DNA from 3 places in the Pseudarthrobacter ribosi genome. Region 1 is predicted to be linked to each of the others. Evidence: riboswitches for the same ligand, from Rfam matches in the RefSeq annotation. Region 1 holds a riboswitch; each other region holds the start of a gene.
What was found. Region 1 has a riboswitch for S-adenosylmethionine ahead of ACZYZ5_RS13515 (cobalamin-independent methionine synthase II family protein). Riboswitches for the same ligand answer to the same signal wherever they lie in the genome.

Region 1 (9,517 bases):
AGGAGATCGGGCCGATCGCGAAGCCGCGGGACGTCGTCGTCGTGTCCGATGTGCCGAAAACCCGCAGCGGCAAGATCATGCGCAGGCTCCTCACCCAGCTGTTCGAAGGAACAGCGCTCGGGGACACGACCTCGCTGCAGAACGAACCATCCATCGCGGACATCCAGGATGTCCTGCGGACCCGTGATACCCGGAAGTAAAGGAACACCCATGACTGACATCAGCAACGTCGCCCGTCTTTCCGATCCGCTCAAGTTCGCCTACTGGGTTCCGAATGTCTCCGGCGGCCTCGTGGTCTCCACCATCGAACAGCGCACCGGCTGGGACTTCGAGTACAACAAGAAACTGGCCCGGATCGCGGAGAACTCCGGCTTCGAATACGCCCTGACCCAGACCCGCTACGCCGCCTCCTACGGCGCGGACAAGCAGCACGAGGCAACCGCGTTCAGCCTCGCGCTGCTGGCCGCCACCGAACGGCTCAAGGTGATCTCCGCGGTCCACCCGGGCATGTGGCACCCCGGTGTGCTGGCGAAGTTCATCATCACCGCGGACCACATCTCCAACGGCCGCGCCGCCGTGAACATCGTCTCCGGCTGGCTCAAGGCCGAGTTCGAGAACTTCGGCCTCGAATGGCTCGAACACGACGAACGCTACGTCCGCACCGAGGAGTTCATCAAGGTCCTCCGCGGGCTGTGGACCGAGCAGGACTACAGCCAGTCGGGCAAGTACTACAACATCAACGACTTCACCCTCCAGCCGGCACCGGTGGACGTACCGGGCCGGGCGCACCCGGAGATCTTCTTCGGCGGCAACTCCACCGCAGCGCAGGCCACGGCAGGCCGGGTGGCGGACTGGTACTTCTCCAACGGCAAGGACCTGGAAGGCTTCAAGGAGAACATCGCCGGCGTCGTGGCCGCTGCCAGCGAGACCGGTCGCGGGACCGCCGGGGGGCTACGCGCCCCGAAATTCGGCCTCAACGGCTTTGTCATCGCCCGCGATTCCGAGAAGGAAGCCCGGGACACCCTCCGCGAGATCGTCGCGAAGGCGCACAAGCCCGCCGTCGAGGGTTTCCGCGCCGCGGTTCAGGAAGCCGGAGCGTCCACGAAGGACGGCAAGGGCATGTGGGCCGACTCCAGCTTCGAGGACCTGGTCCAGTACAACGACGGCTTCAAGACCCAGCTGATCGGCACCCCGGAGCAGATCGCCGAGCGGATCGTGGAGTACAAGAAGATCGGCGTGAACCTGTTCCTCACCGGCTACCTGCACTTCCAGGAGGAGGTCGCGGCCTTCGGCCACGACATCCTGCCGATCGTCCGCGAACTCGAGGCAGATCTTGCCCGGAAAAACGGCACGGAACTGGACCTGTCCGGCATCCCGGCCGCCAAGGTTGAGGTGAACGCGTAATGGCCGACCGCAAGTTCGGTTTCCGCACCCGCGCCCTGCACGCCGGCGGAACCCCCGACGCCGAGCACGGCGCCCGGGCCGTGCCGATCTACCAGACCACATCCTTCGTGTTCAAGGACACCCAGGACGCCGCCAACCTGTTCGCGCTGCAGAAGTACGGCAACATCTACTCCCGGATCGGCAACCCCACGGTCGCCGCGTTCGAGGAGCGCATCGCTTCCCTGGAGGGCGGCATCGGCGCGGTGGCCACGTCCTCGGGCATGGCCGCGGAATTCATCACCTTCGCCGCGCTCACCCAGTCCGGCGATCACATCGTCGCGGCCTCCCAGCTCTACGGCGGCACCGTGACCCAGCTGGACGTCACGCTGCGCCGCTTCGGGGTGGACACCACGTTCGTCCCCGGCACCGACCCGTTGGACTACGCCGCGGCCGTCCGCGAGAACACCAAGGCGATTTTCGTCGAGGTGGTGGCCAACCCGTCCTCGGAAGTCCAGGACCTGGAGGGGCTGGCCAAGGTCGCGCGCGACGCCGGCATCCCCCTCGTTGTCGACGCCACCTTGAGCACCCCCTACCTCGTGCGGCCGATCGAACACGGGGCGGACATTGTGATCCACTCCGCCACCAAGTTCCTCGGCGGGCACGGCACCACGCTCGGCGGCGTGATTGTCGAGAGCGGCCGCTTCAACTGGGGCAACGGGAAGTTCCCCACCATGACCGAGCCGGTGGCGTCCTACGGCAACGTCTCCTGGTGGGGCAACTTCGGCGAGTACGGCTTCCTGACCAAGCTCCGCTGCGAGCAGCTGCGCGACATCGGGCCCGCGCTGTCGCCGATGTCCGCGTTCCAGCTCCTGCAGGGCGTGGAGACCCTCCCGCAGCGCCTGGACGAGCACCTCAGGAACGCCCAGGCCGTGGCGGAATGGCTCGAAGCGGACGATCGCGTGGCCTACGTGAATTTCTCCGGCCTGCCCTCGCACCCGCACTTCGAGCGGGCGAAGAAGTACCTGCCGCTGGGACCGGGCTCGGTGTTCTCCTTCGGCGTGAAGGGCGGCCGGGCCGCGGGCCAGAAGTTCATCGAGTCCCTGCAGCTGGCCTCGCACCTGGCCAACGTCGGCGACTCACGGACCCTCGTGATCCACCCCGGCTCCACCACCCACCAGCAGCTCAGCCCCGAACAGCTTGAGTCCGCCGGTATCCCCGAGGACCTGATCCGGATTTCGATCGGCCTGGAAGACATCGAGGACATCCTCTGGGACCTGGACCAGGCCCTGGACGCGGCAACCGAAATGGCGGCCGACGGTGTATCCGCGGAAGCGGCGCATCGCGCCGCCGAGGAACGAGGCGGTGTGTCTAAGCCGCGTGCGGATGCACTGTCGGCCGACACCTGCACGATCGGAGCACTGTCATGAGCAGCGAAGAAACCCGTACCTGGACCGGGCCGTCCGCGCCGGAACGGCTGACCCTGCTGCGGCAGGCGACGTCCATTGCGATTGTTGGCGCCTCGGACAAGCCGTCCCGGGCGAGCTACTTCGTGGCGACTTACCTGCAGTCCTCCACGCGCTACAAGGTGTATTTCGTGAACCCGGTGGTGAAGGAGATCCTGGGCGAGAAGACCTACGCCTCGCTCGCGGACCTGCCGGAGAGCCCGGACATCGTGGACGTGTTCCGCAAGCACGATGACCTGCCGGGTGTCCTCGACGAGGCCATCGCCGCCGGCGCCAAGACGCTCTGGCTGCAGCTCGGTTCCTGGCACGAGGACGTCGCGAAGGAAGCGGAAGCCGCCGGGCTCGACGTCGTGATGGACCGCTGCGTGAAGATTGAGCATGCCCGGTTCCACGGCGGCCTGCACCTGGCCGGCTTCGACACCGGGGTCATTTCCTCCAAGCGTCAGGTCCTGGCCTAAGGTTCCCGGGCCCGGCCGGCGTCGTCGTCCGCTGCTGTTCCTGGGGTCGGTGGCGTGCCAGGTGCGGTATCGACGAAATCTGCGCCCTCGGCCGGATCCTGGGAATGGAGCCGGATCTCCGACACGTCGGCGGTCGGATCCCCCTCAGCCGGAGCCTCGCTGTGGCGCCGTTCTGCGCCAGGCGTGTCGCTCATGTCGCGTCCTTTCGTGTGACTTCCCTGCCGTATCCCCGGGTCGCTGCCCAAAGGTCTGCAGTGGGGGCCATCGATGTGTCGGGATACTGCTTCTCTCATCGTGGCTCGGACACGATTCCGGGTCAATATCTCCGGGAATCCGGTACAGCCGCGCCGGCCCTGGCGGGAACCACCGAGGACCCAACGACGACGGCGGCGGGCCACCTTTCCAGGTGACCCGCCGCCGTCGTACCTCAGCTGTTGAAGCGTCAGTCAGTATCAGTCGTTGATCAGGTCGTTGATCACGATGGTCTGGTCCCGGTCCGGGCCGACGCCGATCGCCGAGAAGCGCGTGCCGGAGAGCTTCTCGAGGGCCAGCACGTAGTTCTTGGCGTTCTCCGGGAGGTCCTCCAGAGTGCGGGCGCCGGTGATGTCCTCGGTCCAGCCTTCGAAGTGCTCGAAGATCGGCTTGGCGTGGTGGAACTCGGTCTGCGTCATCGGCATTTCATCGTGCCGGACGCCGTCGACGTCGTAGGCCACGCAGACCGGGATCTGCTCAATGCCCGTGAGCACGTCCAGCTTGGTGACGAAGTAGTCCGTGAACCCGTTGACGCGGGAGGCGTGGCGCGCCAGCACGGCGTCGTACCAGCCGCAGCGGCGCGGCCGGCCGGTGTTGACGCCGAACTCGCCGCCCGTCTTCTGCAGGTACATGCCCATCTCGTCGAACAGCTCCGTCGGGAAGGGGCCTGCGCCCACCCGGGTGGTGTACGCCTTGATGATGCCGATGGAACGTGAGATGCGGGTGGGGCCGATGCCCGAGCCCACGGAGGCGCCGCCGGCCGTCGGGTTCGAGGAGGTCACGAAGGGGTAGGTGCCGTGGTCGACGTCCAGGAACGTGGCCTGGCCGCCCTCCATGAGGACCACCTTGCCCTCGTCCAGGGCGGTGTTCAGGACATACGTGCTGTCGATGACCAGCGGGCGGAGGCGCTCGGCGAAGGACAGGAAGTACTCCACGATCTCGTCCACCTCGATGTCGCGGCGGTTGTAGACCTTGACCAGGAGTTCGTTCTTCTGCCGCAGCGACCCTTCGACCTTCTGGCGCAGGATGGAGGCGTCAAAAACGTCCTGGACGCGGATGCCGAGGCGGGCGACCTTGTCCATGTAGGCCGGGCCGATGCCGCGGCCGGTGGTGCCGATGGCGCGGCTGCCGAGGAACCGCTCCGTGACCTTGTCCAGGACCTGGTGGTAGGGCGCCACGAGGTGGGCATTGGCGGAGACACGCAGCTTGGAGGTGTCGGCGCCGCGGGCTTCGAGGCCGTCGATCTCCTGGAACAGCGCCTCAAGGTTCACCACACAGCCATTGCCGATGATCGGAATCGCGTTGGGGCTCAGGATGCCAGCCGGAAGGAGCTTAAGCTCATACTTCTCACCGCCTACGACGACGGTGTGTCCGGCATTGTTGCCGCCATTGGGCTTGACGACGTAGTCGACTCGGCCACCAAGCAGGTCAGTGGCCTTACCTTTGCCTTCGTCGCCCCATTGGGCTCCGACGATCACGATTGCTGGCATGGGATCCTCCCCCATTCGTTCGGGCTGAAGTCCGGGTGACTCACCTGGGTGGTCACCGGAGCTCAGCGCCGTTCATGAGAATGCCCCGAATCTACCGCTGTGCTCTTACCATCAACGCCAGAGTCCGGGGCTCTTACCACCCAAGTTTAGCCGATCAAGGTCGCGGCAGTTCATTTGACCATCCAATGGACTTCCCGCCGGCCGCGGCCCGCGACGCGGCGTCCAGCCAGCGGAACTCCGGCGCACGGACTTGCGCAGGCCGGCCGGGTGGAATTAAGTGAGAGTTGACCATCCCGAGCGGCCGAGGGACCTGGACCGTTGACGCCGCAGCAACCCTGCCCGGACACAGCCTTGTGGCGGCGACGGGTGCTACCGCCAGGACCGATGGAAAGGAAGCGCCCCATGCGCCAGAACACCGACCATATCCGCGCCACACACGCCGGATCCCTGCCCCGCACCCCCGAACTCATCGCCGCGAACGAGGCCAGGGAAGCAGACGGCGTCACCCCCGAGTTCCTGGATCTGCTGGAAACCTCCGTGGTGGACATCGTCCAGCGCCAGAAGGACCTCGGCATCGATATCCCCAACGACGGCGAATACGGGCACACGATGTCCAGCTCGGTGGACTACGGCGCGTGGTGGAACTACTCCTTCAGCCGGCTCGGCGGCCTCGAGCCGACGGACGTCGACCGCTGGGCTGACGCCGCGGTGCACCGCTCCACACCGGGCAACATCGTGCTGACCTCGTTCCCGGACCGGCGCGACCGGCAGAAGTTCAGCGAGGCCTACGACGACCCGTCCGCCGGGATCCTGGCGCACCGCAAGAGTGTCACGCAGCCAAAGATCGCCGGCCCGCTGCACTACACCGGGCAGGATCTCGTGGGCTCGGACATCGCCAACCTCAAAACCGGCCTGGCCGCCGCCGGACTCGCCGAAGGCTTCGTCGCTTCCCTCTCCCCCGGCTCCTGCGCCCGCGTCGCCAACGAGTACTACAAGACCGATGAGGAACTCCTGTACGCCTGCGCGGACGCCATGCGCGAGGAGTACAAGGCCATCATCGACGCCGGGCTCACGGTCCAGCTCGACGATCCGTCGCTGGCCGAAAGCTGGGACCAGATCAACCCGGAACCGAGCCTGGCGGACTATCTCAAATTCATCCAGCTCAGGGTTGAAGCCACCAACTGGGCCCTGCGCGGCCTCCCCCAGGAGCAGATCAGGCTGCACGTCTGCTGGGGTTCCTGGCACGGCCCGCACACCACGGACATCCCCTTCGCGGACATCATCGGCTCCGTGCTGCAGATCAATGCCGGCGGATACTCCTTCGAGGCCGCGAACGTCCGCCACGAGCACGAATGGCGGGTCTGGGAGGACACCGAGCTCCCCGACGGAAAGGTCATCATCCCCGGCGTCGTCTCCCATGCCACCAACGTCGTCGAGCACCCCGACCTGGTGGCGGACCGGATCGTACGCTTCGCCAACTTGGTGGGCCGGGAAAATGTGATTGCTTCCACAGACTGCGGCCTCGGCGGCCGCGTGCACCCGCAAATCGCCTTTGCCAAGCTGGAATCCCTGGGGGAAGGCGCCCGCCGCGCGACCACGAGGCTCTGGTAATCCGACTTCGGCAGAAACGTCATTTCGCAGGGCTTGATAGACTAATAAGGATCGACCAGGAATCGGTCCACACCACATTTCAAACCACACCGTGCTTGGCATGCCCCGGTGCCCGGTATGCCGCGTACGGTCTGGCAGCTTTACCAATCCCGCAGGAGACTCAGCAATATATGACAGCCTTGGCCACTGAAAATTCACGCGAACAGCTTCTGAGCCGCCGCTACGAACCTAGCGTTGCAGCCGTCAACGAGCTGTGCGACACGCTGCAGGCAACCAAAGCTGGCACGAACGTCCCGTATGTGGACCCGCTGCACGACGTCGACGAGTGCCGGATCATCAGCCTCTTCTCCAACATCGGGACCGAGGACGAGTCCGGTTTTATCACTGCCGGTGACGAGGAAGCGGCCACCCGCCTGCTCGGCGTCCAGTGGAAGCTCGGCCTGCGGCCCGAGTACGTGATGCCCTGGAACGTCCACCCCTGGTACGTGCCGGGCGAGCCCAACGGCAAGTTCACGCCGGACCAGATTTCCGCAGGTTTGAAGCCGCTGCTGAAGTTCCTCGCCGTCGTGCCCCGCGCCTCGGTGATTGTGGCCCACGGCACCGAGGCCAACCGCCTCGCGAACCTTCTCCTCAAGACCGAGGTGCCCATGATTTGGCGCCGCGGCCTCAAGACCTACAAGGTCCGGTCGCTCAGCGGCCGCGCCTTCGCCGGAACCCCGGCCCGCCAGGAGCAGTACCTCGACGAGATGGGCACCGTGTACGCGGACGCCATGGCCCGCACCGGCCTGGCCAAGACCAGCTGATTTTCCGCAACAACGACGGCGGGCGCCCACCTAACTGGTGGACGCCCGCCGTCGGACTTTAACTACCAACACGGAGTCGCTTCCGGTCCATCCCAGGGTGTGGAATGGGCCCGAAGTGACCCCGCGTTGCGGTTAGCGCTTTTCGGCTTCGATGGCTGCCTTGGCGGAGGGGTCCGAGTCGTTGAGGAACTTCTCGATCCGCTCCGGCTCCTCGGCCTCGCCGATCGCAGCGGAAGCCCGGCCCAGCGAATACAGGGCCCGGAGGAAGCCGCGGTTCGGTTCGTGTTCCCACGGGATGGGCCCGACGCCGCGCCAGCCGTTGCGGCGCAGCGAATCCAGGCCGCGGTGGTAGCCGACGCGGGAGTAGGCGTAGGAGTCGATGGTCCGGCCCTCGGTCCATGCTTCCTCGGCCAGCACGGCCCAGAGCAGCGAGGACGTCGGGTGCTTTTCAACAAGGTCCAGGGCTTCCTGGCCCGCGTCCAGCGCCGCGTAGACCTCGGTCTCGGCGGGCAGGAGCGTGGGCTCGGGGCCCATCAGGTTCTTGCGGAACTCGTCCGACATGCCTAGAACGTCTTGCCGGTGGAGCCGAGCTGCTGGGCAGCCTCGACCACGCGGGCCGCGAGGCCGGCCTCGGCGGAGGCGCCCCAGACGCGCGGGTCGTAAAGCTTCTTGTTACCGACCTCGCCGTCGACCTTCAGCACACCGTCGTAGTTGCGGAGCATGTGGTCCACCACGGGGCGCGTGTAGGCGTACTGGGTGTCGGTGTCGATGTTCATCTTGATCACACCGTAGGAGACGGCGTCGGCGATCTCCTTCTCGGAGGAGCCGGATCCGCCGTGGAAGACCAGGTCGAACGGGTTGGCCTTGCCGATCTTGGCGCCGACCTGCTCCTGGATGTCCTTGAGGATCTCCGGGCGGAGCTTGACGCCGCCGGGCTTGTAGACGCCGTGCACGTTGCCGAAGGTCAGCGCCGTGATGTAACGGCCGTTCTCGCCGGCACCGAGGGCTTCGATGGTGGCAAGGGCGTCCTCGACCGTGGTGTACAGCTTGTCGTTGATGGCGTTCTCGACGCCGTCTTCCTCACCGCCGACGGTGCCGATCTCGACCTCGAGGATCATCTTGGCGGCAGCGGTGCGCTCCAGCAGTTCACGGGCGATGCGCAGGTTTTCCGGCAGGGTCTCGGCGGACCCGTCCCACATGTGCGAGCTGAAGAGCGGGTTGCGGCCGGCCCTGACCTCGGCCTCGGAGGCTGCCAGCAGCGGCAGGACAAAGCCCTCCAGCTTGTCCTTGGGGCAGTGGTCCGTGTGCAGGGCGATGTTGACGCCGTAGTTCTTGGCGACTTCGCGGGCAAACGCGGCGAAGCCCAGCGAACCGGCCACCATGTCCTTGGTGGAGGCTCCGGACCAGTAGGCAGCGCCGCCGGTGGAGACCTGGACGATGCCGTCGGACTCGGCCTCGGCGAAGCCACGGAGGGCCGCGTTGAGGGTCTGGGAGGACGTGACGTTAACGGCGGGGAACGCGAAGCCACCCGTCTTAGCGCGGTCGATCATCTCGGAGTAAATCTCTGGGGTTGCAATGGGCATGCTGACTCCTAAAGTGAGTTTCGTCTGCGGGCTGGGCTCACCCTGGAGTGAACCTCGTCGGCTAGGAACCATCCTAGCCATTCCTTCGCCCGTGCAGTGTTTACGGTCACTCGGGCCTGTAATACTCGCTCGCGCGGAATCCCGTTCGCACCACGTACAACCCGCGGCCGGCCGGGCCCCTACCCCGGGAGCTGGTTGAACACGTGCCGGCGGATCCAGGCGTGCATCGCGATGGCGGCGGCCGAGGCGGCATTGATAGAGCGCGTGGAACCGAACTGCTCGATCGACAAAGTGTCCACCGCCGCTTCGTGGACCTCGGGGGAGAGCCCCGGGCCCTCCTGGCCGAACACCAGGACGCAGTCCCTGGGCAGTTCATACGTTTCCAGCGGGACGGAGTCCGGGAAGATGTCGATGCCGATGATCGCCAGGCCCTCCCCCTGCGCCCACTCCACAAAGTCCGCGACGGTCGGGTGG
Region 2 (9,517 bases), on a different contig from region 1:
TGGTCCTTGATCTCGGCGATGTCATCGTGTGTGAGGGCACCATCCAGATACTCGTAGATACGTTGCATCCGGGCGTCGTCGCAATCGCCCAGTCCCTGGCAGTCGCTCATTTCCTGTTCTCCTGTTTGTTGCTTCCGGCCGCTGCGGTGGCATCGGCGCCCTTGAATCCGCGCTCGGCGGCGTAGTCGGCGAGCATGTCCCGCAGCATCTTCCGGCCCCGGTGCAGGCGGGACATCACGGTCCCGATCGGGGTGTTCATAATGTCTGAAATTTCCTTGTACGCGAAGCCCTCGACGTCGGCGAAGTAGACCGCCAGCCGGAATTCCTCCGGGATGGCCTGCAGGGCGCGTTTGACGTCCGAGTCCGGCAGGTGGTCCAGCGCCTCCGCCTCCGCCGAGCGGAGGCCGGACGAGGTGTGGGACTCGGCCCGGGCGAGCTGCCAGTCCTCGATGGTGTCCGAGTTCGACTGCAGCGGCTCGCGTTGCCGCTTACGGTAGAGGTTGATGTATGTGTTCGTCAGGATGCGGTAGAGCCAGGCCTTCAGGTTGGTGCCCGGCTTGTACTGGTGGAACGCGGAAAAAGCCTTCGTGTACGCCTCCTGGACCAGGTCCTCGGCATCAGCGGGATTCCGGGCCATCCGCATGGCCGCGGAGTACAGCTGGTCGACGTACTGCATGGCGTCGCGCTCGAACCGTACCCGGCGCTCCTCTGTGGTTTCCGTCGCCACGTCCAGGACCTGCCCGTCCACGATCGTCTCCCGGGCGGCAGCATCCCGCACGGCGTCAGTCGGTGCCGGGTCCGTTACCGCGGCGGCGCCGGACTCCGGAACCGCTCCAGCTTCGGGGGCAGGCTCGGGGAGTGCGCCGGCGGGGCCGGCTACAGGTGACTTCGCGGGCGTGGCGCCGTTTCCGGCGACCTTTTGCATGGCCGCAACGGCCGGATCCATGGTGCTCATTGCGTCCCAGTCTACTGTCACCTTGCGGCGGGCGCCTGGAACTCCCGCAGTTGGGCGGTCCTGCATGCCCATGGTCCACAACTCCGCCGGTACTGTCTCCAGTTGCGTGTCCTTTACCAGAATCAAATGTCCGCCTCCCTGCTCGTCATGAGCTCGTCATTCGCTCATCGTCCGGCCGCAAACCGGCGGCCGCGACCTTTTATGCACAACCCCGCCTGGCAGGCAAATATTCCGCAAAAGTGCAAGACTAGAACCGGTTCTCCCGCATAAATTCAGCGGTTCGTCCATCCAGGAGGAAATTCATGTCTTTTGTCCGCTTTCTCGCCCGCCCCATGCTCGCCTCCAGTTTCGTCCTTGCAGGCATGGACAAGCTCAAGAACGCGGATGACACGGCCACGCAGCTGTCACCCCTGTTGCGCCGTGCGGCTGAATCCCTGCCGTTCCAGACCAACGAAAAAGTCCTGGCACGCGTTATCGGCGGCACCCAGGTCGGAGCGGGCGTGCTCTTCGCGCTCGGCAAGTCTGCGCGCCTCGCCGCGACTGTCCTGGCCGTCATCTCCGCACTAAACGGCTACGTTGAATGGCGCAGCGCCGACATCACCTCCAAGGAGGGCCGCGACGCCCGCCGCAAGCAGCTGCTCAAGAACGTCTCGCTGACCGGCGGCGTGCTGCTGGCTGCCGTCGACACGAACGGCCGACCCAGCCTGGCCTGGCGCGCCGAGCACCTCGCCGCGGACGTCAAGAAGTCCACGGGCCACCTCGCCGCCGACGTGAAGAAGTCCACCGGCCACCTCGCCGCCGACGTCAAGAAGACCACCGGCAAGCAGCTGAAGAAGGCCGATAAGGCCGTACGCAAAGCCGTAGACCACACCGTCGGGGCCTAAGACAGCAATGACAGGCCCCACCCCCACCGCAGCTGCCAACGCCGTTCCCGCGGACCTTCCGCCCTGGCGGGCGCCCTTCGCCGGACAGCCGCTTGACGCAACGGTTACCGTTCCGGGGTCCAAGTCCCTGACCAACCGGTACCTCGTGCTGGCCGCACTCGCCGACGGACCCTCGCGGTTACGCGCCCCGCTGCATTCGCGGGACTCAGCGCTCATGATCGAGGCACTGCGGCAGCTCGGGGCCACCATCACGGAGGTTCCGGGGGACGGCGATTTCGGGCCCGACCTGGCCATCACGCCCATCGGCCTGGAGGCCCCCGGGGCCCGAACCGGTATCGACTGCGGACTGGCCGGGACGGTCATGCGGTTTGTCCCGCCCGTCGCGGCCCTGCGCCGGGGGGTGACACTGTTCGACGGCGACCCGCACGCGCGCAAGCGCCCGATGGGGCCGATCATCGAAGCACTCACCGGGCTGGGCGTCGCCGTCACCGCGCCCAACGGCAGCCCCGCCTCGTCGCTGCCCTTCGCCGTCGGCGGCACCGGCGAAGTGCGCGGCGGCCACCTCGTCATCGACGCCAGCGCTTCCTCGCAGTTTGTCTCCGCGCTGCTCCTGACCGGAGCCCGCTTCACCGAGGGACTGCACCTCGAACATCAGAGCAGGGACGAGGCCGGGAAGCCCGTCCCCAGCCTGGACCACATCAACATGACGGTCGCCGTGCTCCGCGGAGCCGGAGTGTCCGTGGATGACTCCCGCCCGAACCACTGGATTGTCTCCCCCGGGCCGATTCGCGCCTTTGACCTCCGGATTGAACAGGACCTCTCCAACGCGGGCCCCTTCCTCGCGGCGGCCCTGGCCACCCGAGGCACCGTCCGCATCCCCAACTGGCCGACCGAGACCACCCAGGTCGGCGATCTGTGGCGCACCATCCTCACGACGATGGGGGCCACGGTGACACTCACGGACGGCACCCTGACCGTCACCGGCGGCCCGGAGATCAAGGGCGCGGACTTCGACGAGACCAGCGAACTCGCCCCCACGGTCGCCGCACTTTGCGCCCTGGCCAGCGGCCCCTCACGGCTGAGCGGCATCGCCCACCTCCGCGGGCACGAAACAGACCGGCTGGCCGCACTCGTCGCCGAAATCAACGGCCTAGGCGGGGACGCCGAGGAGACCTCCGACGGCCTCATCATCCGGCCCGCACCGCTGCACGGCGGTGTCGTCCGCAGCTACGCCGACCACCGCATGGCCACCGCCGGCGCAATCCTGGGCCTGGCCGTTCCGGGCGTCGAGGTCGAGGACATTGCGACCACCGCCAAGACCATGCCCGACTTTCCGCAGCTCTGGGAGTCCATGCTCGCCCAGCGCGCCCACGGCAGCGCAGCGCCGGCAGATGCCTCTCCCGCAGGCGCAGCCCCCGCAACGAAGGGCACGTCCGGTGGCACGCAGTACTGACTCCTGGGACGAATCCGACGTCCGGATCCGCCCCAACAAAAAGGGCACGCGGCCCCGCACCAAGGACCGGCCCGCCTACGACGACGCCGTCACCGGGCGGATCATCACCGTTGACCGCGGACGCTACACCGCCGTCGTCGCCGAGGGCACCCCCGAGGAACGCAAGATCATCGCCGCCCGGGCCAGGGAACTGCGCCGCAACCCCGTCGTCGCCGGCGACTTCGTCTCCCTCGTGGGGGACGTCAGCGGCGAACCGGACACGCTGGCACGACTGGTCAAGATCCAGGACCGCCATACGCTGCTGCGGCGCAGCGCCGACGACACGGACCCGATCGAGCGCGCCGTCGTCGCCAACGCCGACACGCTGGTGATCGTGGTGGCGGCTGCCAATCCGGAGCCCCGGACCGGGTTCATCGACCGGGCCCTCGTGGCCGCGTATGACGCCGGAATCGAACCGCTGCTGCTCGTCACCAAGGCCGACGTCAAGGATCCCGCGGAGCTCCTCTCCAACTACCAGCACCTGGCCTTCCCGGTGATCATCTCCAAGACGGCGGACTCCGCCGCCTCCGGCATCGATGCCCGCTCGGATGACGGGCTCTCCGCCCGGTTGGACAAGGACGCCGTCTCCCAGCTGCGCGCCCACCTCGACGGGAAGGTCACCGTCATGCTGGGCCACTCCGGCGTCGGCAAGTCCACCATGGTCAACGCCCTGACCGGCGCCGAACGCGCCACCGGCGGCGTGAACGCCGTGACCGGGCGCGGCCGCCACACCTCCTCCTCCGCCGTGGCCCTCAAGGTCAACGATGCGCCGCCGGGCAGCTGGATCATCGACACCCCCGGCATCCGTTCCTTCGGCCTGGCCCATGTGGACCCCGACCGGATCCTGCGGTCCTTCCCCGACCTCGAGCCCGGCACCGACGACTGCGAGCGGGGCTGCAAACACGATTCCAGCGCCGTCAACTGCGGCGTGGACGCCTGGGTGGCCGCCGGCCATGCCGGCGAATCGGGCCCCGCCCGGCTCGCCTCACTCCGCCGCCTGCTGGGAACCGACCCGCGGATGGAAGCCCAGGACGTCAAGGAACTGGGCACCGTCTCCTAGTCCGGCAGTGCGGCTGTCCGGCCGTCAGCTGCCCCGCGGCGGCCGGATCCCGCGGCGCAGCCACGTGGCCTCCCGCCCCGCCGACCGCTTTGGCGGTAGTTTGGAACCATGAGTCAACCCGCTTCGAGCTACAACGACGACCTGCGCCTTGCCCATGTACTGGCAGATTCCGTAGATTCCCAGACCATGAGCCGCTTCAAGGCGCTCGATCTTCGGGTTGAGACGAAGCCGGACCTGACGCCGGTGACCGACGCCGACAAGTCGGTCGAGGAAGCCATCCGCGGCCAACTCTCCCGCTCCCGTCCCCGGGACGCCGTCCTCGGCGAGGAGTTCGGCAGTTCCGGCCACGGCTCCCGCCGCTGGATCATCGACCCAATTGACGGGACCAAGAACTTCGTCCGCGGCGTCCCCGTCTGGGCCACACTGATCGCCCTCGTTGACGAGGGCGAGCCGGTCGTCGGCGTCGTCAGCGCCCCGGCGCTGGGCAAGCGCTGGTGGGCCGCCAAGGGCGCCGGAGCGTACATGGGCCGTTCGCTGGCGGCCGCCACCCGGCTGAAAGTCTCCAACGTCGCCAAGCTCTCAGACGCCTCCCTGTCCTATTCCAGCCTGGGCGGCTGGAAGCAGCGCGGCAACCTCGACGAGTTCCTTGGCCTCACCGAGGCGGTCTGGCGCAGCCGCGCGTACGGGGACTTCTGGTCCTACTGCCTCGTGGCCGAAGGCGCCGTCGACATCGCCTGCGAGCCGGAACTGAACCTCTACGACATGGCCGCGCTGGTCCCGATCGTCACGGAGGCCGGCGGGCGCTTCACGTCCCTCGAAGGCGAAGACGGCCCGTTCGGCGGCAATGCCCTCGCCACCAACTCCATCCTGCACTCGGAGGTCCTCAAGCGCCTCAACCCGGGCCTGGACGACCTGCTCTAGCAGCCCGCTTTCAACCGTTCAACCATCGCCGCATCGGTGGTCCTATCCGCGTGCAATCGATTCGAAATCTATTGCGAGGTCTCGTCCTTTGGCTGGCGTTGAGGCCGCCCGCGCACACGTCCTCGCTTCGGTCCAGCGCTGCTCGGGGCTGCCAGTGGACCTCCTGTCGGCTCTTTCGAAGAACTCCAGGGTGTCACGGCTGTCGAACACCTCTTCGCCGTTGGTATGCCGGCCGCTGCCGCGGCCTGCTAGCGGGCTTGCTGCCGCCGGACCGTCGCGCCAGGGCCAGGGTTTGGCTACCCGGCGGACACCGGCGTAACAAACAGCTTCACATTGCGTCCGCGCCTTTCCGCCGGAACGGGGTATGACCTACGCTCGAAGCAGGTCACGAGTGCCAGCGCGAAACCCCGGTTTGCTGGCCGGCAACCCTCCATTCGCGGTGGGGTGCCCCGGGTGACGACCTGGCCGGTCCGGAACGGACCCGGCAAGCGCGGATCCCCGGTGTGTGGGGTCCTTTTCGAGCGAGGTCCCATGACAACTGCCACCATTCCCACCACTCCTGAATTCCAGACCGGCGCGAGCCAGGCCCGTCCCGACGCGCGGTTCGCCGTGGCCCGCCGGCCGCTGTCCGCAGTGACCGGCGCCGAAATCCAGGCACCTCTGATCCAGGGCGGCCACGTCCGCTACGCCAACCTGGACTACGGCGCCTCGGCCCCTGCCCTGTCCGTCGTCTCGGCCTACCTCAACGAGATCCTGCCGTACTACGCCAGCGTCCACCGCGGCGCCGGCTACGCCTCACAGATCAGCACCTCGGTCTACGAGAACGCCCGCACCATTGTCCGGGAGTTCGTGGGCGGCCGGCCGGACGATGCGGTGATCTTCACCCGGAACACCACCGATTCCCTAAACCTGCTGGCCGGCTGCCTGCCCGCCGCCGGCGGCGTGCACACCGGCGAGGTGCTGTACCTGGACATCGAGCACCACGCCAACCTGCTCCCGTGGCAGCGCGTCCCGCACCGCAGCATCATCGCCGCCCCCACCCTCGCCGCCACCCTGGAACTGCTCCGCGCGGAGCTCGCCCACGGCGGCGTCAGCCTGCTTGCCGTGACCGGCGCCTCCAACGTCACCGGAGAGATCCTGCCGATCCGGGCCCTGGCCGCACTGGCCCACGACTACGGCGCCAGGATCGTCGTCGACGCCGCCCAGCTGGCGCCGCACCGCCGGATCGACATCGCCACGGACGACGTCGACTACCTCGCCTTCTCCGGGCACAAGCTGTACGCACCGTTCGGCGCCGGGGTACTGGTCGGCCGCCCCGACTGGCTCGACGCCGGCACCCCGCACCTGGCCGGCGGCGGGGCCGTGCAGGACGCCCGGATTGACAGTGTCAGCTGGACCACCGGCCCGGCCCGGCATGAAGGCGGCTCCCCCAACGTCCTCGGCGCCGCCACCCTGGCCCGCGCCACCCAGGTGATCGCCGACCTGGACGTGGACCAGTGGCACGCGCACGAAAACGCGATCCGGTCCTTCCTCGTCGAGGGCCTCGCCCGGATCGACGGCGTGACGGTCCACCAGATCTTCTCGGACAGTGCGTCCTTCGACTCGCCGGCAGGCGCCGGCCCTGTCGACGCAGCGGGCACCGGCACGATCGGCGTCGTCAACTTTTCGCTGGAAGGCTACGACGCCGGCCTTGTGGCGGCCTACTTGTCGGCCGAACACGGCATCGGGCTGCGCGACGGCCGCTTCTGCGCGCACCCCCTGCTCCGGCGGCTCGGGCTGCCCTCGGGCTCGCTGCGGGCCAGTTTCGGCCTGGGTTCCCGGCTGGAAGACGCCCAGCGGCTGCTCGCCGCCCTCGAGGAGCTGCGCCGGACCGGCCTCGGCTGGGACTACGTCGTGGATGCCGGACGCTGGGTGCCGTCCAACGACACCCGCAGCTACCCGCACTGGGCCCCCAACACGCCCGGCACCGCCGGCGCGGCGCCCTGCGCCCAGGACTGACGGTCCCGGTGCCGTCCCGGCGGCGTCCCGGCCGGAGCACCGGCCCTGCTGCGTGCGGTAAATTCGAAGGGTACCCATCCGGACCTGCCGAAGGAGATCGCACGTGGCACGCGGCGGACCCAAACTGCATGAGGAACGCCGCCAGGAGCTGGGGCAGAGCTTCCAGGACGGCGGGGCACACTACGAACGGGTCCGCCCCGGGTACCCCGCTGATTCGGCTGACTGGCTGATCCCCCCTGGGGCGGGGGACGCCGCGGACCTTGGCGCCGGAACCGGGAAGTTCACGGCGCTGCTGGCCGGTCGCGGCCTGCACACGGTCGCGGTGGACCCTTCCGCTGACATGCTGGACCAGCTGCGCCGGACGCTCCCGGACGTTACCGCCGTGGAGGGGACCGCCGAGCACACCGGGCTGCCCGCCGGGGCCTTCGACGTCGTGACCGTCGCCCAGGCCTGGCACTGGTGCGACCCGCTCTTGGCCAGCACGGAGATCGCGCGGATCCTCCGCCCCCGCGGTGTGCTGGGGCTGATCTGGAACCAGCTGGACACCTCCGTTCCCTGGGTTCACCGCCTCTCGCGCATCATGCATGCCGGCGATGTCCACAAGCCGGATTTCACACCGCCTCTGGGCCCGGAATTCACGGGGCTGCAGAGCCACCTCACGCGCTGGGAAGATCCGGTGCGCACCGCGGACATCATCGAGCTGACGAAGTCCCGCAGCTACTATCTGGCGGCCGGTGAGGGGACCCGGGCCAAGGTCCTGGGCAACCTCGACTGGTATCTGCACGGGCACCTCGGCCACCACCGGAGCGAGGTCCTCCCTCTCCCCTACCTGACGCAGAGCTGGCGGGCCGTCCGGGCCTGACGGTCTCCGGCGCCGCCTGACGGTAGGCTGGAAACTGTGAAGACCAGTCTGCCCTCCTCCTCGATCGAGGACTACGTCAAGGTCATCTACTCCTTTACGGAGTGGCAGGACAAGCCCATCACCTCCACCCAGCTGGCCCAACGACTCGGCGTGGCCAACTCCTCGGTCTCCGAGATGGTCCGCAAGCTAAAGGACCAGGGCCTCGTGGACCACCAGCCCTACAGCGCCATTACGCTGACGGCCGACGGCGTCCGGCTGGCGTTGTCCATGGTCCGGCGGCACCGGCTTATTGAAACGTTCCTGGTCCGGGAGCTTGGCTACCGCTGGGACGAGGTCCACGACGAGGCAGAGCTCCTGGAACACGCCGTCTCGGACACGTTCATCGAACGGATGGCAGCCAAGCTCGGCAACCCCGTACGGGACCCGCACGGCGATCCGATCCCGGCGGCGGACGGCTTCGTCCAGGTACCCGCGGCCCACCGGATGAGCGAACTCGACGACGGGCACACCGGCCGGATCACCCGGATCAGCGACGAGAACCCCGAGTTGCTGCGCTACCTTTCGGCCGAGGAGATCGCCCTGGACGCCGAGGTCGAGGTCCTGGGCCGCAAGCCGTTCGGCGGAGCCCTGGTGGTGCGCATCGGCTCCGGTGCCGCCCGGCACGAGTTCGACCTCGCCGAGGAAGTCGCCTCCGCCCTCTGGGTCCACAGCGAGTCCGGCCACCCCGGCTGCAGCCTTGAGCGAAAGTAGCGGCTGGCGTGCGTGGGCGGCGGTCGCCGTCGGCGGCCTGATCGGGACGGAACTGCGCTACGGTGCCGGCCTGCTGTTCCCCGAAACAGCCGGCGCCATCCCCTGGACCACCCTGGTGATCAACGTCGTCGGCAGCTTTGTCCTGGCGGCCCTCACCACGGTCTGGATCGCGCGGCCGAGAACAGCCTTCTGGCTGCGGGCCGGGCTCGGGCCTGGACTGCTGGGTTCCTTCACCACCTTTTCGGCCGTGGTGTTCGCCATCGACCAGCAGTTCCGTGCCGGTTTCCATGCCAGCTGGCTGGCCTACCTGGGCCTGTCACTGTTCCTGGGCCTCGGCGCCGCGGCCGCCGGCTGGAAAACCGGTAAGACCCTGGCCGATCTGGGCGGCGGGGCCGCATGATCACCGCCGTGTTAGTGGGAGTTTTCGGCATCGCCGGCGCCCTGCTGCGGTTCGCCGTCGACTCCTGGTTTGCGCACCGCCCGGACCGTCATCCGCACTGGCCCTGGGCGACCCTGACCGTCAACGTGACCGGCTCCTTCATCATCGGTGCCGCACTGGGGATCACAGGGCGGCTGGGGCTCGGGGCCGAGTGGC
Region 3 (9,517 bases), on a different contig from region 1:
CTTCCCGGCCGGCTCGATGACCGGCGCCCCCAAGGTCAGCACCATGGACATCCTGGACCGGCTCGAGGGCGCCCCCCGGGGTGTGTACTCCGGAGCGATCGGCTATTTCTCGCTCAACGGCGCGACCGACCTGGCGGTCGCGATCCGCACCCTCGTTCTGAGGGAGCTGCCCGGAGGCGGCACCGGACTCAGCCTCGGCGTCGGCGGCGCGATCACCGCGGATTCCTCGCCGCAGGAGGAGTACGAGGAGATCCGGACCAAGGCCTTCGGGGTCCTCTCGGCGCTCGGCGCGGAGTTCCCGCCCGGCTGACGCGGGCGCCGCCGCAACGGCGCGGCGCCGGCGGGCGTCGGGCTGCGGCGGGCGTCGCAGGCTTACTGCAGCGTCGCCGTCAGCCGGGCGACGTTGTCCACGTATTTGACCCCCATCGGCCGCTTCATCCAGTCCTCGAGCTTCAGCTCGCGCGAAATGTCCCGGTACGTGTCCTCCACGGCGCTGATCCGCTGCACGATGTCCTCCCCCAGGAGCATCACCGAGACCTCGAGGTTCAGCGAGAAGGAGCGCATGTCCATGTTGCTGGAACCCAGCACGGCCACCTCGTTGTCGATCGTGAAGTGCTTGGCATGGAGCACGAAGGGTGCCTTGTACAGGTAGATCCGCACCCCCGCCTCCAGCAGCGCCTCGTAGTAGGACTGCTGGGCGTGATGGACCAGGAACTGGTCGCCCTTTTCTGAGACGAAGAGCTCGACGTCGACGCCGCGCTGGGCTGCCGTCGTCACCGCGTACAGCAGCGAATCATCGGGGACGAAGTAGGGGCTGCAGATCGAAATCTTGCGCTGCGCCGAGTAGATCAGCGTGTTGAAGAGCCGCAGGTTGTTCTCGGTGATGAAGCCGGGCCCGCTGGGCACCACCTGGGCCGTGACGTGCCCGGCGTGGAGTTCGGGCCGGCGCGCGAGCTGGTCCTCCAGGGATTCGTCGGTTTCGCTGAGCCAGTCGGTGGCGAAGACGACGTTGAGCGTGGTGACGATCGGCCCGCGCAGGGACGCCATCAGCTCGACCCATTCGCGGCCCATCTTGCGGTGACGCGGGTTGTTGTAGGAGGGCTCGATCAGGTTCTGCGAGCCGGTGAAGGCGATTTCGCCGTCGATCACCATGATCTTGCGGTGGTTGCGGAGGTCCGGCCGGCGCCATTGCCCCTGCAGCGGGTTCAGCGGCAGCATGGGCCGCCAGCGGATCTTGCTGGCCTTGAGCCGGGCGATCAGCTTGCTGTAGCCCTTGATGCGCAGGGTCCCCAAGTGGTCGAACAGGAGGCGGACTTCGACGCCGCGCTCGGCGGCCTCCTCCATCGCGGTCAACAGCTCGTCCGTGACGTGGTCCGAGCTCAGGATGTAGAACTCGGCGTTGACGAATTCTTTGGCGTCCCGGACGGCGGCGGCCATCGCCTTGATCGAGTGCGGGTAGCCGGGCAGGAGCTCCACGTGGTTGCCGTCCACCATCGGCAGCGAGCCCAGTGTCTTGTTCAGTTCCGCCGCGGAGGAAACCCATTGCGGGCCCTCGTAGCGGCTTTCCAGCATCGCCAGATCGGAGGTGCCGGCGCGTACCCGGGTGTTCACGGCGTCCTGCTGCGCCCGGCGCTTGCGGGAGAGCCGGAAGTTGCCGAAGAGCAGGAAGAGGACCAGGCCCACGGCCGGGACGAAGAAGATGACCAGGAGCCAGGCCATGGCCGTGGTGGGCCGCCGGTTTCCGGGGATGATGCCGAGGGCCAGCACGCGGATGGCGAGGTCAACGACGGTGAGGATCAGGAGCACCCAGGACGGGAGAGATTCCGCCAGGGAAAAAGGCCACAACACAGACGAACCCCTCAAGTTCCAGACCCGCGGAACAGTTCCGGTACGGGCAACCGTCAAATCCTATCCCGCAGCCCGCCGCACTAAGCTGAAGCCATGACTTCTCCTGCCGCCCCCGCCCCTGTCCCGGTGCTGGTCTTCCTCGATCCCTCGTTCGACGGCGGCCGGCTGGCCGATGCGACGAGGCCGCAGCTGATGGCGACGGACCAGGGCGCCACCCGCGGCGACGGGGTCTTCGAGTCGCTGCTGGCCGTGGGCGGGCAGCCCCGCAAGTTCCAGGCGCACCTGGACCGGCTGGCCGGGTCCGCCCGGCTGCTGGAACTGGACATCCCGGCCGAGGAAACCTGGCGCCGGGCCATCGCGACGGCAATCAGCGAATACCGGCGCCGGCACGTGCCGGGCGCCGCAACTGTCGCGGACGACGAACTTGTGGTCAAGCTCCTGGTGACCCGCGGCGTCGAAGGTGCTTCCGGGCCCACCTGCTGGGTCCAGGCCTCCGCCCCCGGACCCGCCGGGAGGCGCCAGCGCGACACCGGGATCGACGTCATCCTGCTGGACCGCGGCTACGACAGCGAGATCGGGGAACGGGCCCCGTGGCTGCTCCTGGGCGCCAAGACCCTCTCCTACGCCGTCAACATGGCCGCGCTGCGCTACGCGCATGCCCAGGGCGCGGACGACGTCATCTTCACCTCCGCGGACGGCCGGGTCCTGGAGGGTCCGACGGCGACCGTGCTGCTCGCGCACCTGGAAACGACCCACGACGGCGCCGGCGGGGTCCGCACCGTCCGGCGGCTCATCACGCCCCAGCTCGACAGCGGGATCCTGCCCGGCACCTCGCAGGGCGCCTTGTTCACCGCGGCGAAGACCGCCGGCTGGGAGCTGGGCTACGGCCCGCTGGAGCCCCGCGACCTGTACGACGCCGACGCCGTGTGGCTGATCTCCAGCATCCGGCTGCTGGCGCCCGTCAACCATATTGACGGCAAGGAAATCGGCACCCCGGAGCTGCGCCGGCAGCTCACCGCGGAGCTCAACGCGCTGTACGCCACGATCCAGTGATCTTCCCCGCCCCCAACGGCAACGCGGGGTGCCTAGCGCCCGGCCGGGCGCCGGAATTGCGCCGTAGCCGACCTCGCGTTACTGGACGGACCGTTACTTAACATGACGGCGGCGGCGGTGCGGGCCGGCGTCGCAGGTGTTACGTTTTTGGTGAGTAATGAGAACCGGCGCCAAGCCCTGACTGGCCGGTCGGCAACCCTCCTTCCGCGGCGGGGTGCCTCAGGTGAATACTCGGCATATCGACCACTCGAGCTGCAAGCGTGAAAGAAGGAGATCCGTCGTGCCTGACGCGTCCGCCCCCGCTGTCCCCGTAACAGCACCCGCCCCGACCCCCGCAGTCCCCGGTGCCGCCGAGGAGAGACTGGCGTACCGCCTGTTCACCGGCGCCGATGACCGCGCCTTCTGCGAGCGCGTCTCGGCCGCCCTGACGGAGGGCTATGTGCTGCACGGCGGCCCTGCCGCCACGTCCAACAGCGGCCGCGTAATCGTGGCCCAGGCCGTCGTGCTGCCGGCCGCGGTCGCCAGCGCCGATGCCGCCGTCGCCAATGCCGTGGATGACCTTGAGTTCGACGGCGAGGGCCACGCGTGAGCTACGCCGGGGACCTCAGCCCGCAGGAGGCCTGGGCCAAGCTGGAAGACGGCGCCATCCTGGTGGACGTCCGCACCGAGGGCGAATGGGCGCACATCGGCATCCCGGACACCAAGGAAACGGAGAATGACCCGCTCTTCATCCAGTGGAACCTGGCCGGCGGCATTCCCAACTCCCAGTTCGTTGAGCAGCTCAAGCAGCAGACGCCGGAGAATGCCGGCACCGAACTGGTCTTCCTGTGCCGTTCGGGCGCCCGGTCCATCGCCGCGGCGATCGCGGCGACGGAGGCCGGGTTCATCTCCTACAACGTCCTTGAGGGCTTTGAAGGCGAGCCGGACCGCTACGGCGAACGCACCGTCAACGGCTGGAAAAACCGGGGCCTGCCCACCAACCTCGGAAAGCACTAAGTGAGCTTCAACCCCGACGCCACGGGCTGGAGCGCCGACACCCAGGCCGTCCGCGGCGGACTCGACCGCACCGGCTTCCAGGAAACCTCCGAACCGGTCTTCCTGAATTCCGGTTTCGTGTACGAATCCGCGGCCGCCGCGGAGCGTGCCTTTACCGGTGAGGACGAGCGCTTCGTCTACTCCCGCTACGGAAACCCCTCGGTGGCCACGTTCCAGGAGCGGCTCCGGCTGCTCGAAGGCACCGAGGCCTGCTTCGCCACCGCCTCGGGCATGTCCGCGGTCTTCACTGCCCTCGGCGCCCTGCTGGCCGCCGGCGACCGGGTCGTCGCGGCCCGTTCGCTGTTCGGGTCCTGCTTCGTGATCCTCAACGAAATCCTTCCCCGCTGGGGCGTCGAGACGGTCTTTGTGGACGGCCCGGACCTGGAGCAGTGGCGGGCGGCGCTGTCCGAACCGACGACGGCGGTCTTCTTCGAGTCGCCGTCGAACCCGATGCAGGAAATCGTGGACATCGCCGCCGTGAGCGACCTCGCGCACGCCGCCGGGGCGACGGTCGTCGTCGACAACGTCTTCGCCACCCCCCTGCTGCAGCGCTGCGGGGAGCTCGGCGCAGACGTGGTCGTGTATTCAGGGACCAAGCACATCGACGGCCAGGGCCGGGTGCTCGGCGGGGCGATCCTGGGTACCAAGGAGTTCATCGAGGGCCCGGTCAAGCAGCTCATGCGCCACACCGGACCGGCGCTCTCCGCGTTCAACGCCTGGGTGCTGACCAAGGGGCTGGAGACCATGGCCCTGCGCGTGAACCACTCCTCCGCGTCCGCGTTGCGGCTGGCCGAATGGCTTGAGGAGCAGCCCGCCGTCAGCTGGGTCAGGTATCCGCTCCTGCCGTCCCACCCGCAGTACGAGCTGGCCGCCCGGCAGATGAAGGCCGGCGGCACCGTGCTGACCTTCGAGCTCTCCCCGTCCGCCGGACGTTCGGCGAAAGAGGCGGCGTTCGCGCTGCTCGATGCGTTGCGGATCATCGACATCTCCAACAACCTGGGCGATTCGAAATCGCTCATCACCCACCCCTCCACCACAACGCACCGGGCCATGGGGCCCGAGGGCCGGGCGGCGATCGGGCTCGGCGACGGCGTCGTGCGCCTCTCCGTGGGCCTTGAGGACCTCGAGGACCTGGTCCGCGACCTCGGCCAGGCGCTCAAGCAGGTCTAGGGCTGTGCCGGTCCGCCGTCAGGGCCGGCCGCGGCGGACCCGGCCCAGGGAGGAGCCCTGGTCCGCAGGGTCCCCCGTAACGGTTCCCTGAATGGTCACGTCGGCGGCCCGTTCGACGACGGCGGCCAGCCCTCCTGGGTGGAACGGCTCCCGCTGCAGCTGCGACCCGGTGCCCTCCGCCAGGATCCGGCCGACGCCCGCCCGCACCAGCTCCAGCTCACCCTGCTCCTCCAGCACGGGGGCCACAAAGTCCACGAGCGCATGGACCACTTCCGCGGCGGGAGCCGGGGTGAAGGTGCCGAAGTCCAGCAGCTGCCCGCCGAGTCCGCAGTTGCTGGCCTGCCAGGCGGCCATCCGCAGCAGCAGGGTCGGCACCGGGGCGGGATCGACGCCGTCGTTCCATTCCCGGGACGCCGACTCGACGAGCGCACGCACCAGCACGGCGATCAGCGCCGCGTCCTCGGCGCGGAGGCAGACATCGGCGACCCGGATCTCCACGGTGGGATGCTGCCGGCACAGCCGTGCGTCGAAGTAGACCATCCCTTCGTCCATCAGGACGCCGCTTTCGATCAGCCGGGTCACCACCCGCCGGTAGACCGGCAGGCTGCCGAAGATCATCGTGGGACCCGACCCGGGCCAGCGGTTCCAGGCCTGCGTGCGGTAGCTTTCGAACCCGGTCTCCGCGCCGTTCCAGTAGGGGGAGTTCGCGCTGAGCGCGATCAGCACGGCGAGCTTGTCGCGGATCCGGTCCATCACGGCCACGCCTTCCTCCGGAGACTCCACGAAGGTATGGACGTGCAGGCCGCAGGTCAGCTGGTTCCGGACCGTGAGTCCGAAGCGTTGCTGCATGGTCAGATAGCGCTGGTTCGGCGTCAGGTGCGTGGCGGAACCGTGCGGCGAGGTGGCGAGGGCGGCGACGCGGCCGCCGTGCACCCGGGCGGCGCGGTCCGCGTGGGCCCGGCCCTGATTGAGCTGCCGGAGCAGTTCGGTGTAGTCCAGGCACGGCCGCGTCTGGGTTTCGATCTGTTCCAGTTTGAGTTCGTAGCTGAAATCGGTGCCGACGCCGACGTCGTGCAGCCGTGCCGGGTCGACCGGGCCCGCGTCCTGCTTCGGCGGGACCAGGCTGGGCAGCATGACGTCGGCGAGGGCCAGCAGCATCCCCGTTTCGGGGTCCACTATCAGCAGTTCTTCCTCCACGCCGAAGGTGCGCATGGTTCTATTGTGCGTCAGGATCCAACGAAACGCTCTACCTCAACGCGGGGTCACTCCGCACCGCATGCGGCGTCTCCCGATGGGCGCGGAGTGACCCCCGTGGCCTGGAAATGTCCAGAGGATTCAGTCTTGGAAGTACTCGATCTTCGCGCCGATGGTGTTGAGCCGCTCGGCCAGGTCCTCGTAGCCGCGCTCGATCACGTAGATGTTGCGCAGTTCCGAGACGCCGCGGGCGGCGAGCATTGCCAGCAGCAGGCAGGCCGCGGGGCGGAGAGCCGGAGGGCAGCCCACCTCGGCCGCGCGCCATTTGGTGGGTCCGTTGACGTAGATCCGGTGCGGGTCCAGCAGCTGCACCCTGGCGCCGAGTTTGTTCAGCTCGGTCAGGTAGATCGCCCGGTTGTCATAGACCCAGTCGTGGATCATTGTCTGGCCCTCGGCATTCGCGGCGATGACCGCGAAGAAGGGCAGATTGTCGATGTTCAGCCCGGGGAAGGGCATGGGGTGGATCTTGTCTTCGGGGGCCCGCAGTTCCGAGGTCCGGGTGGTGACATCCACCAGCCGGGTGCGCCCGTTCCGGGCCAGGTATTCGCCGGACACCTCCAGCCGCTGGCCCATCTGTTCCAGCGTCGCGAGTTCGATTTCCATGAACTCGATCGGGACGCGCCGGATGGTCACATCCGAGTTGGTGACGATGCCGGCGGTGATCAGGCTCATCGCCTCGATCGGGTCCTCGGAGGGGAAATATTCGATGTCGGCGTCGACGGCGGGGCGGCCGGTGATCTTCAGCGTGGTGGTGCCCACGCCCTCGATCCCGACGCCGAGCATCTGCAGGTAGAAGCAGAGGTCCTGCACCATGTAGTTGGGGCTGGCGTTGCGGATGACAGTGGTGCCGCTGCGGTGTGCGGCGGCCATGATGGCGTTTTCGGTGACGGTGTCGCCGCGTTCGCTGAGCACAAAGGAACGGTCGTGCCGGTCCGACGGCGGCGCCTGCACGGCGTAGAAGCCGGCCTTGGCGTCGACGCTGAGGCCGAACTGGCGCAGCGCCTGCATGTGCGGCTGCACGGTGCGGGTGCCGAGGTCGCAGCCGCCGGCGTAGGGCAGCCGGTAGGCGTTGGATTCATCCAGGAGCGGGCCCAGCAGCATGATGACACTGCGGGTCCGGCGGGCCGCCTCGACGTCCATCGAATCGAGGTCCAGCACGGCGGGGCGGCGGATCTGCAGGTCACTGGCGTTGAGCCAGGTGCATTCGACGCCGATGCTGGTCAGCACCTCGACGATCCGGTTGACCTCTTCGATCCGGGCGAGCCGCCGCAGGGTCGTGGTGCCGCGGTTGATCAGGCTGGCGCAGAGCAGGGCGACGCCGGCGTTCTTGCTGCTGTTGACGTCGACGGAGCCGGACAGGGTGCGGCCGCCCTCGACCCGGAGGTGCGTCATGGCCGGCCGGCCCACCTTGACGATGCTGCGGCCGAAGATGGACTCGAGCCGCTGGATCATTTTCAGGCTCAGGTTTTGCTTGCCCTGTTCCATTCGGGCAATCGCGCTCTGGCTGGTGCCCAGCTCGGCGGCGAGCTGCCCCTGGGTCCAGCCTTTCTGGCCACGGGCGTCGCGGAGCAGGGCGCCAACTTCTTCAGCAGTCTCTTGAGTCATACCCAGAAAATATCACGAATGATCTACCAACACGCGGCATTCCGGTCGCAATGCCGCCAATCTCACAGGAATACCCGTTCCGTGCGATAACCGCAGCTACTGCCGGGCGAGAAAGACCATGTTCCAGGTACCCGCCGCCAGCGAGGCGGCGACGGCGGTACCGGCAATCAGCACCCCGCCCAGCAGCACCCAGGCATCCACCCCGCTGAAGCTCGATTTCCGGGCCCAGGTCCGGTGTGCGCCGCCGAAGCCCCGGGCCTCCATGGTGACCGCGAGCCGGGAGGCGCGCCGGACGGCCTGCACCAGCAACCCGAAGCTCTGCCCCAGGGTGGCGCGGAGCCGCTGCAGCGGATTCCCGTGGGAGCCCACGCCGCGAGCGCGGCGTGCCATGCCGATGGTCTGCCATTCTTCGCCCATGAGCCCCACGAGCCGCATCGCCGCAAGGGTCCCGAGGACGAAACGGTGCGGCAGCTTCGCCTTCTGCGCGAGGGCATCCGCCAGGTCCGTGGGGTCTGTGCAGCTCATCAGCAGCACCGCCGGCAGCGCGATGGCCAGGCCGCGGATCATGAACCCCACTCCGAGTTCGAGGGAGCCCTCGCTGATCGACCAGATCCTGGCGTCGAGCAGGATGCTCCCGCTGTCGGGGGCCAGGATCGTGGTGCTCCAGCCGCCCAGCGCGGCGGCCAGAATCAGCGGCCAGCCCCGCTGCCAGAGCAGGCCGAGGGTCAGTCCGGCCAGCGGAAGAAGCGCCAGCTCGAACGCGAGGGCCACCGAGGCGGACACCCAGTCGATCGACAGCGCCAGCACCATCGTAATGAGCATCACGGCGGCGAACTTCGCCAGCGGGTTGGCGCGGGTCAGCAGGGCATGGTTGCCGCGCAGCGTCAGTTCCTGCCTCATGGCGCGGGGACCTTCCCCGGTTGCCGGTGTCTCGGTTCTGGATGTCCCGGTTCCCGGCGTTCCGGGGCCCGGAGGCTCAGCTCGGTGCCGCCCAGGACCGCGCTGAATTCGGCATCGTGCGTCACGGACACAACGGCCGTGCCGTCGTCGAGCAGTTCGGAGAGGAAGGAGGCGAGCTCGGCCCAGGTGTTGGCGTCCTGGCCGAAGGTGGGTTCGTCCAGGACGAGCACCTGGGGATGGGCGGCGAGGACAGTGGCCACCGACAGGCGCCGCTTTTCGCCGCCCGAGAGCGTGTAGGGGTTGGCGTCCACGAGCTCCGTGAGCCGCAGCCGCTCCAGCAGCTCGTCCACACGATCCTCGCCGCGGCCCAGGTGCCGGGGCCCGAACATCAGCTCGTCGAGCACCCGGCCGGTGACGAACTGGTGCTCGGGTTCCTGGAACACGGTGCCGATCCTGGCGATCAGCTGCTGGGCCTTCCACCGGTACGGGTCAATCCCGGCGCCGGCGCTGAGTTCCACGGTGGCAGAGACCCTGCCGGACACGGGCGCGAGCAGCCCGGCGAGCGTGAGGGCGAAGGTGGACTTCCCCGAGCCGTTGGGCCCGGTGACGGTCAGGGCCTCCCCGGCCCGGACCTGGGCCGTGATGCCGGCCT

Region 2: it holds a riboswitch for S-adenosylmethionine, as region 1 does, so the genes downstream of both, ACZYZ5_RS20325 (aminotransferase class V-fold PLP-dependent enzyme) here and ACZYZ5_RS13515 (cobalamin-independent methionine synthase II family protein) in region 1, are expected to answer to the same signal.
Region 3: it holds a riboswitch for S-adenosylmethionine, as region 1 does, so the genes downstream of both, ACZYZ5_RS14170 (DUF1737 domain-containing protein) here and ACZYZ5_RS13515 (cobalamin-independent methionine synthase II family protein) in region 1, are expected to answer to the same signal.

The regions. Positions count from the first base shown of each region.
Region 1 covers NZ_JBVAYZ010000013.1:8,095-17,611, forward strand. The annotation lists gene acs (acetate--CoA ligase) at 1-200, shown strand, start outside; gene sfnG (dimethylsulfone monooxygenase SfnG) at 211-1,404, shown strand; gene ACZYZ5_RS13495 (O-acetylhomoserine aminocarboxypropyltransferase/cysteine synthase family protein) at 1,404-2,810, shown strand; gene ACZYZ5_RS13500 (CoA-binding protein) at 2,807-3,304, shown strand; gene ACZYZ5_RS13505 (hypothetical protein) at 3,301-3,498, opposite strand; gene ACZYZ5_RS13510 (adenylosuccinate synthase) at 3,757-5,046, opposite strand; SAM riboswitch class I at 5,332-5,437, shown strand; gene ACZYZ5_RS13515 (cobalamin-independent methionine synthase II family protein) at 5,449-6,657, shown strand; gene ACZYZ5_RS13520 (uracil-DNA glycosylase family protein) at 6,828-7,460, shown strand; gene ACZYZ5_RS13525 (DUF3151 domain-containing protein) at 7,593-8,021, opposite strand; gene fbaA (class II fructose-bisphosphate aldolase) at 8,024-9,043, opposite strand; gene ACZYZ5_RS13535 (TrmH family RNA methyltransferase) at 9,223-9,517, opposite strand, start outside.
Region 2 covers NZ_JBVAYZ010000033.1:20,093-29,609, forward strand. The annotation lists gene rsrA (mycothiol system anti-sigma-R factor) at 1-110, opposite strand, end outside; gene ACZYZ5_RS20300 (sigma-70 family RNA polymerase sigma factor) at 107-955, opposite strand; gene ACZYZ5_RS20305 (DoxX family protein) at 1,258-1,839, shown strand; gene aroA (3-phosphoshikimate 1-carboxyvinyltransferase) at 1,847-3,292, shown strand; gene rsgA (ribosome small subunit-dependent GTPase A) at 3,276-4,391, shown strand; gene hisN (histidinol-phosphatase) at 4,500-5,312, shown strand; SAM riboswitch class IV at 5,696-5,809, shown strand; gene ACZYZ5_RS20325 (aminotransferase class V-fold PLP-dependent enzyme) at 5,844-7,310, shown strand; gene ACZYZ5_RS20330 (class I SAM-dependent methyltransferase) at 7,414-8,172, shown strand; gene ACZYZ5_RS20335 (metal-dependent transcriptional regulator) at 8,209-8,922, shown strand; gene ACZYZ5_RS20340 (fluoride efflux transporter FluC) at 8,909-9,322, shown strand; gene ACZYZ5_RS20345 (fluoride efflux transporter FluC) at 9,319-9,517, shown strand, end outside.
Region 3 covers NZ_JBVAYZ010000014.1:43,243-52,759, forward strand. The annotation lists gene pabB (aminodeoxychorismate synthase component I) at 1-310, shown strand, start outside; gene cls (cardiolipin synthase) at 373-1,848, opposite strand; gene ACZYZ5_RS14165 (aminodeoxychorismate lyase) at 1,942-2,901, shown strand; SAM riboswitch class IV at 3,055-3,168, shown strand; gene ACZYZ5_RS14170 (DUF1737 domain-containing protein) at 3,263-3,490, shown strand; gene ACZYZ5_RS14175 (rhodanese-like domain-containing protein) at 3,487-3,897, shown strand; gene ACZYZ5_RS14180 (O-succinylhomoserine sulfhydrylase) at 3,898-5,106, shown strand; gene ACZYZ5_RS14185 (glutamate--cysteine ligase 2) at 5,125-6,318, opposite strand; gene ACZYZ5_RS14190 (UDP-N-acetylglucosamine 1-carboxyvinyltransferase) at 6,442-7,965, opposite strand; gene ACZYZ5_RS14195 (energy-coupling factor transporter transmembrane component T family protein) at 8,062-8,865, opposite strand; gene ACZYZ5_RS14200 (ABC transporter ATP-binding protein) at 8,862-9,517, opposite strand, start outside.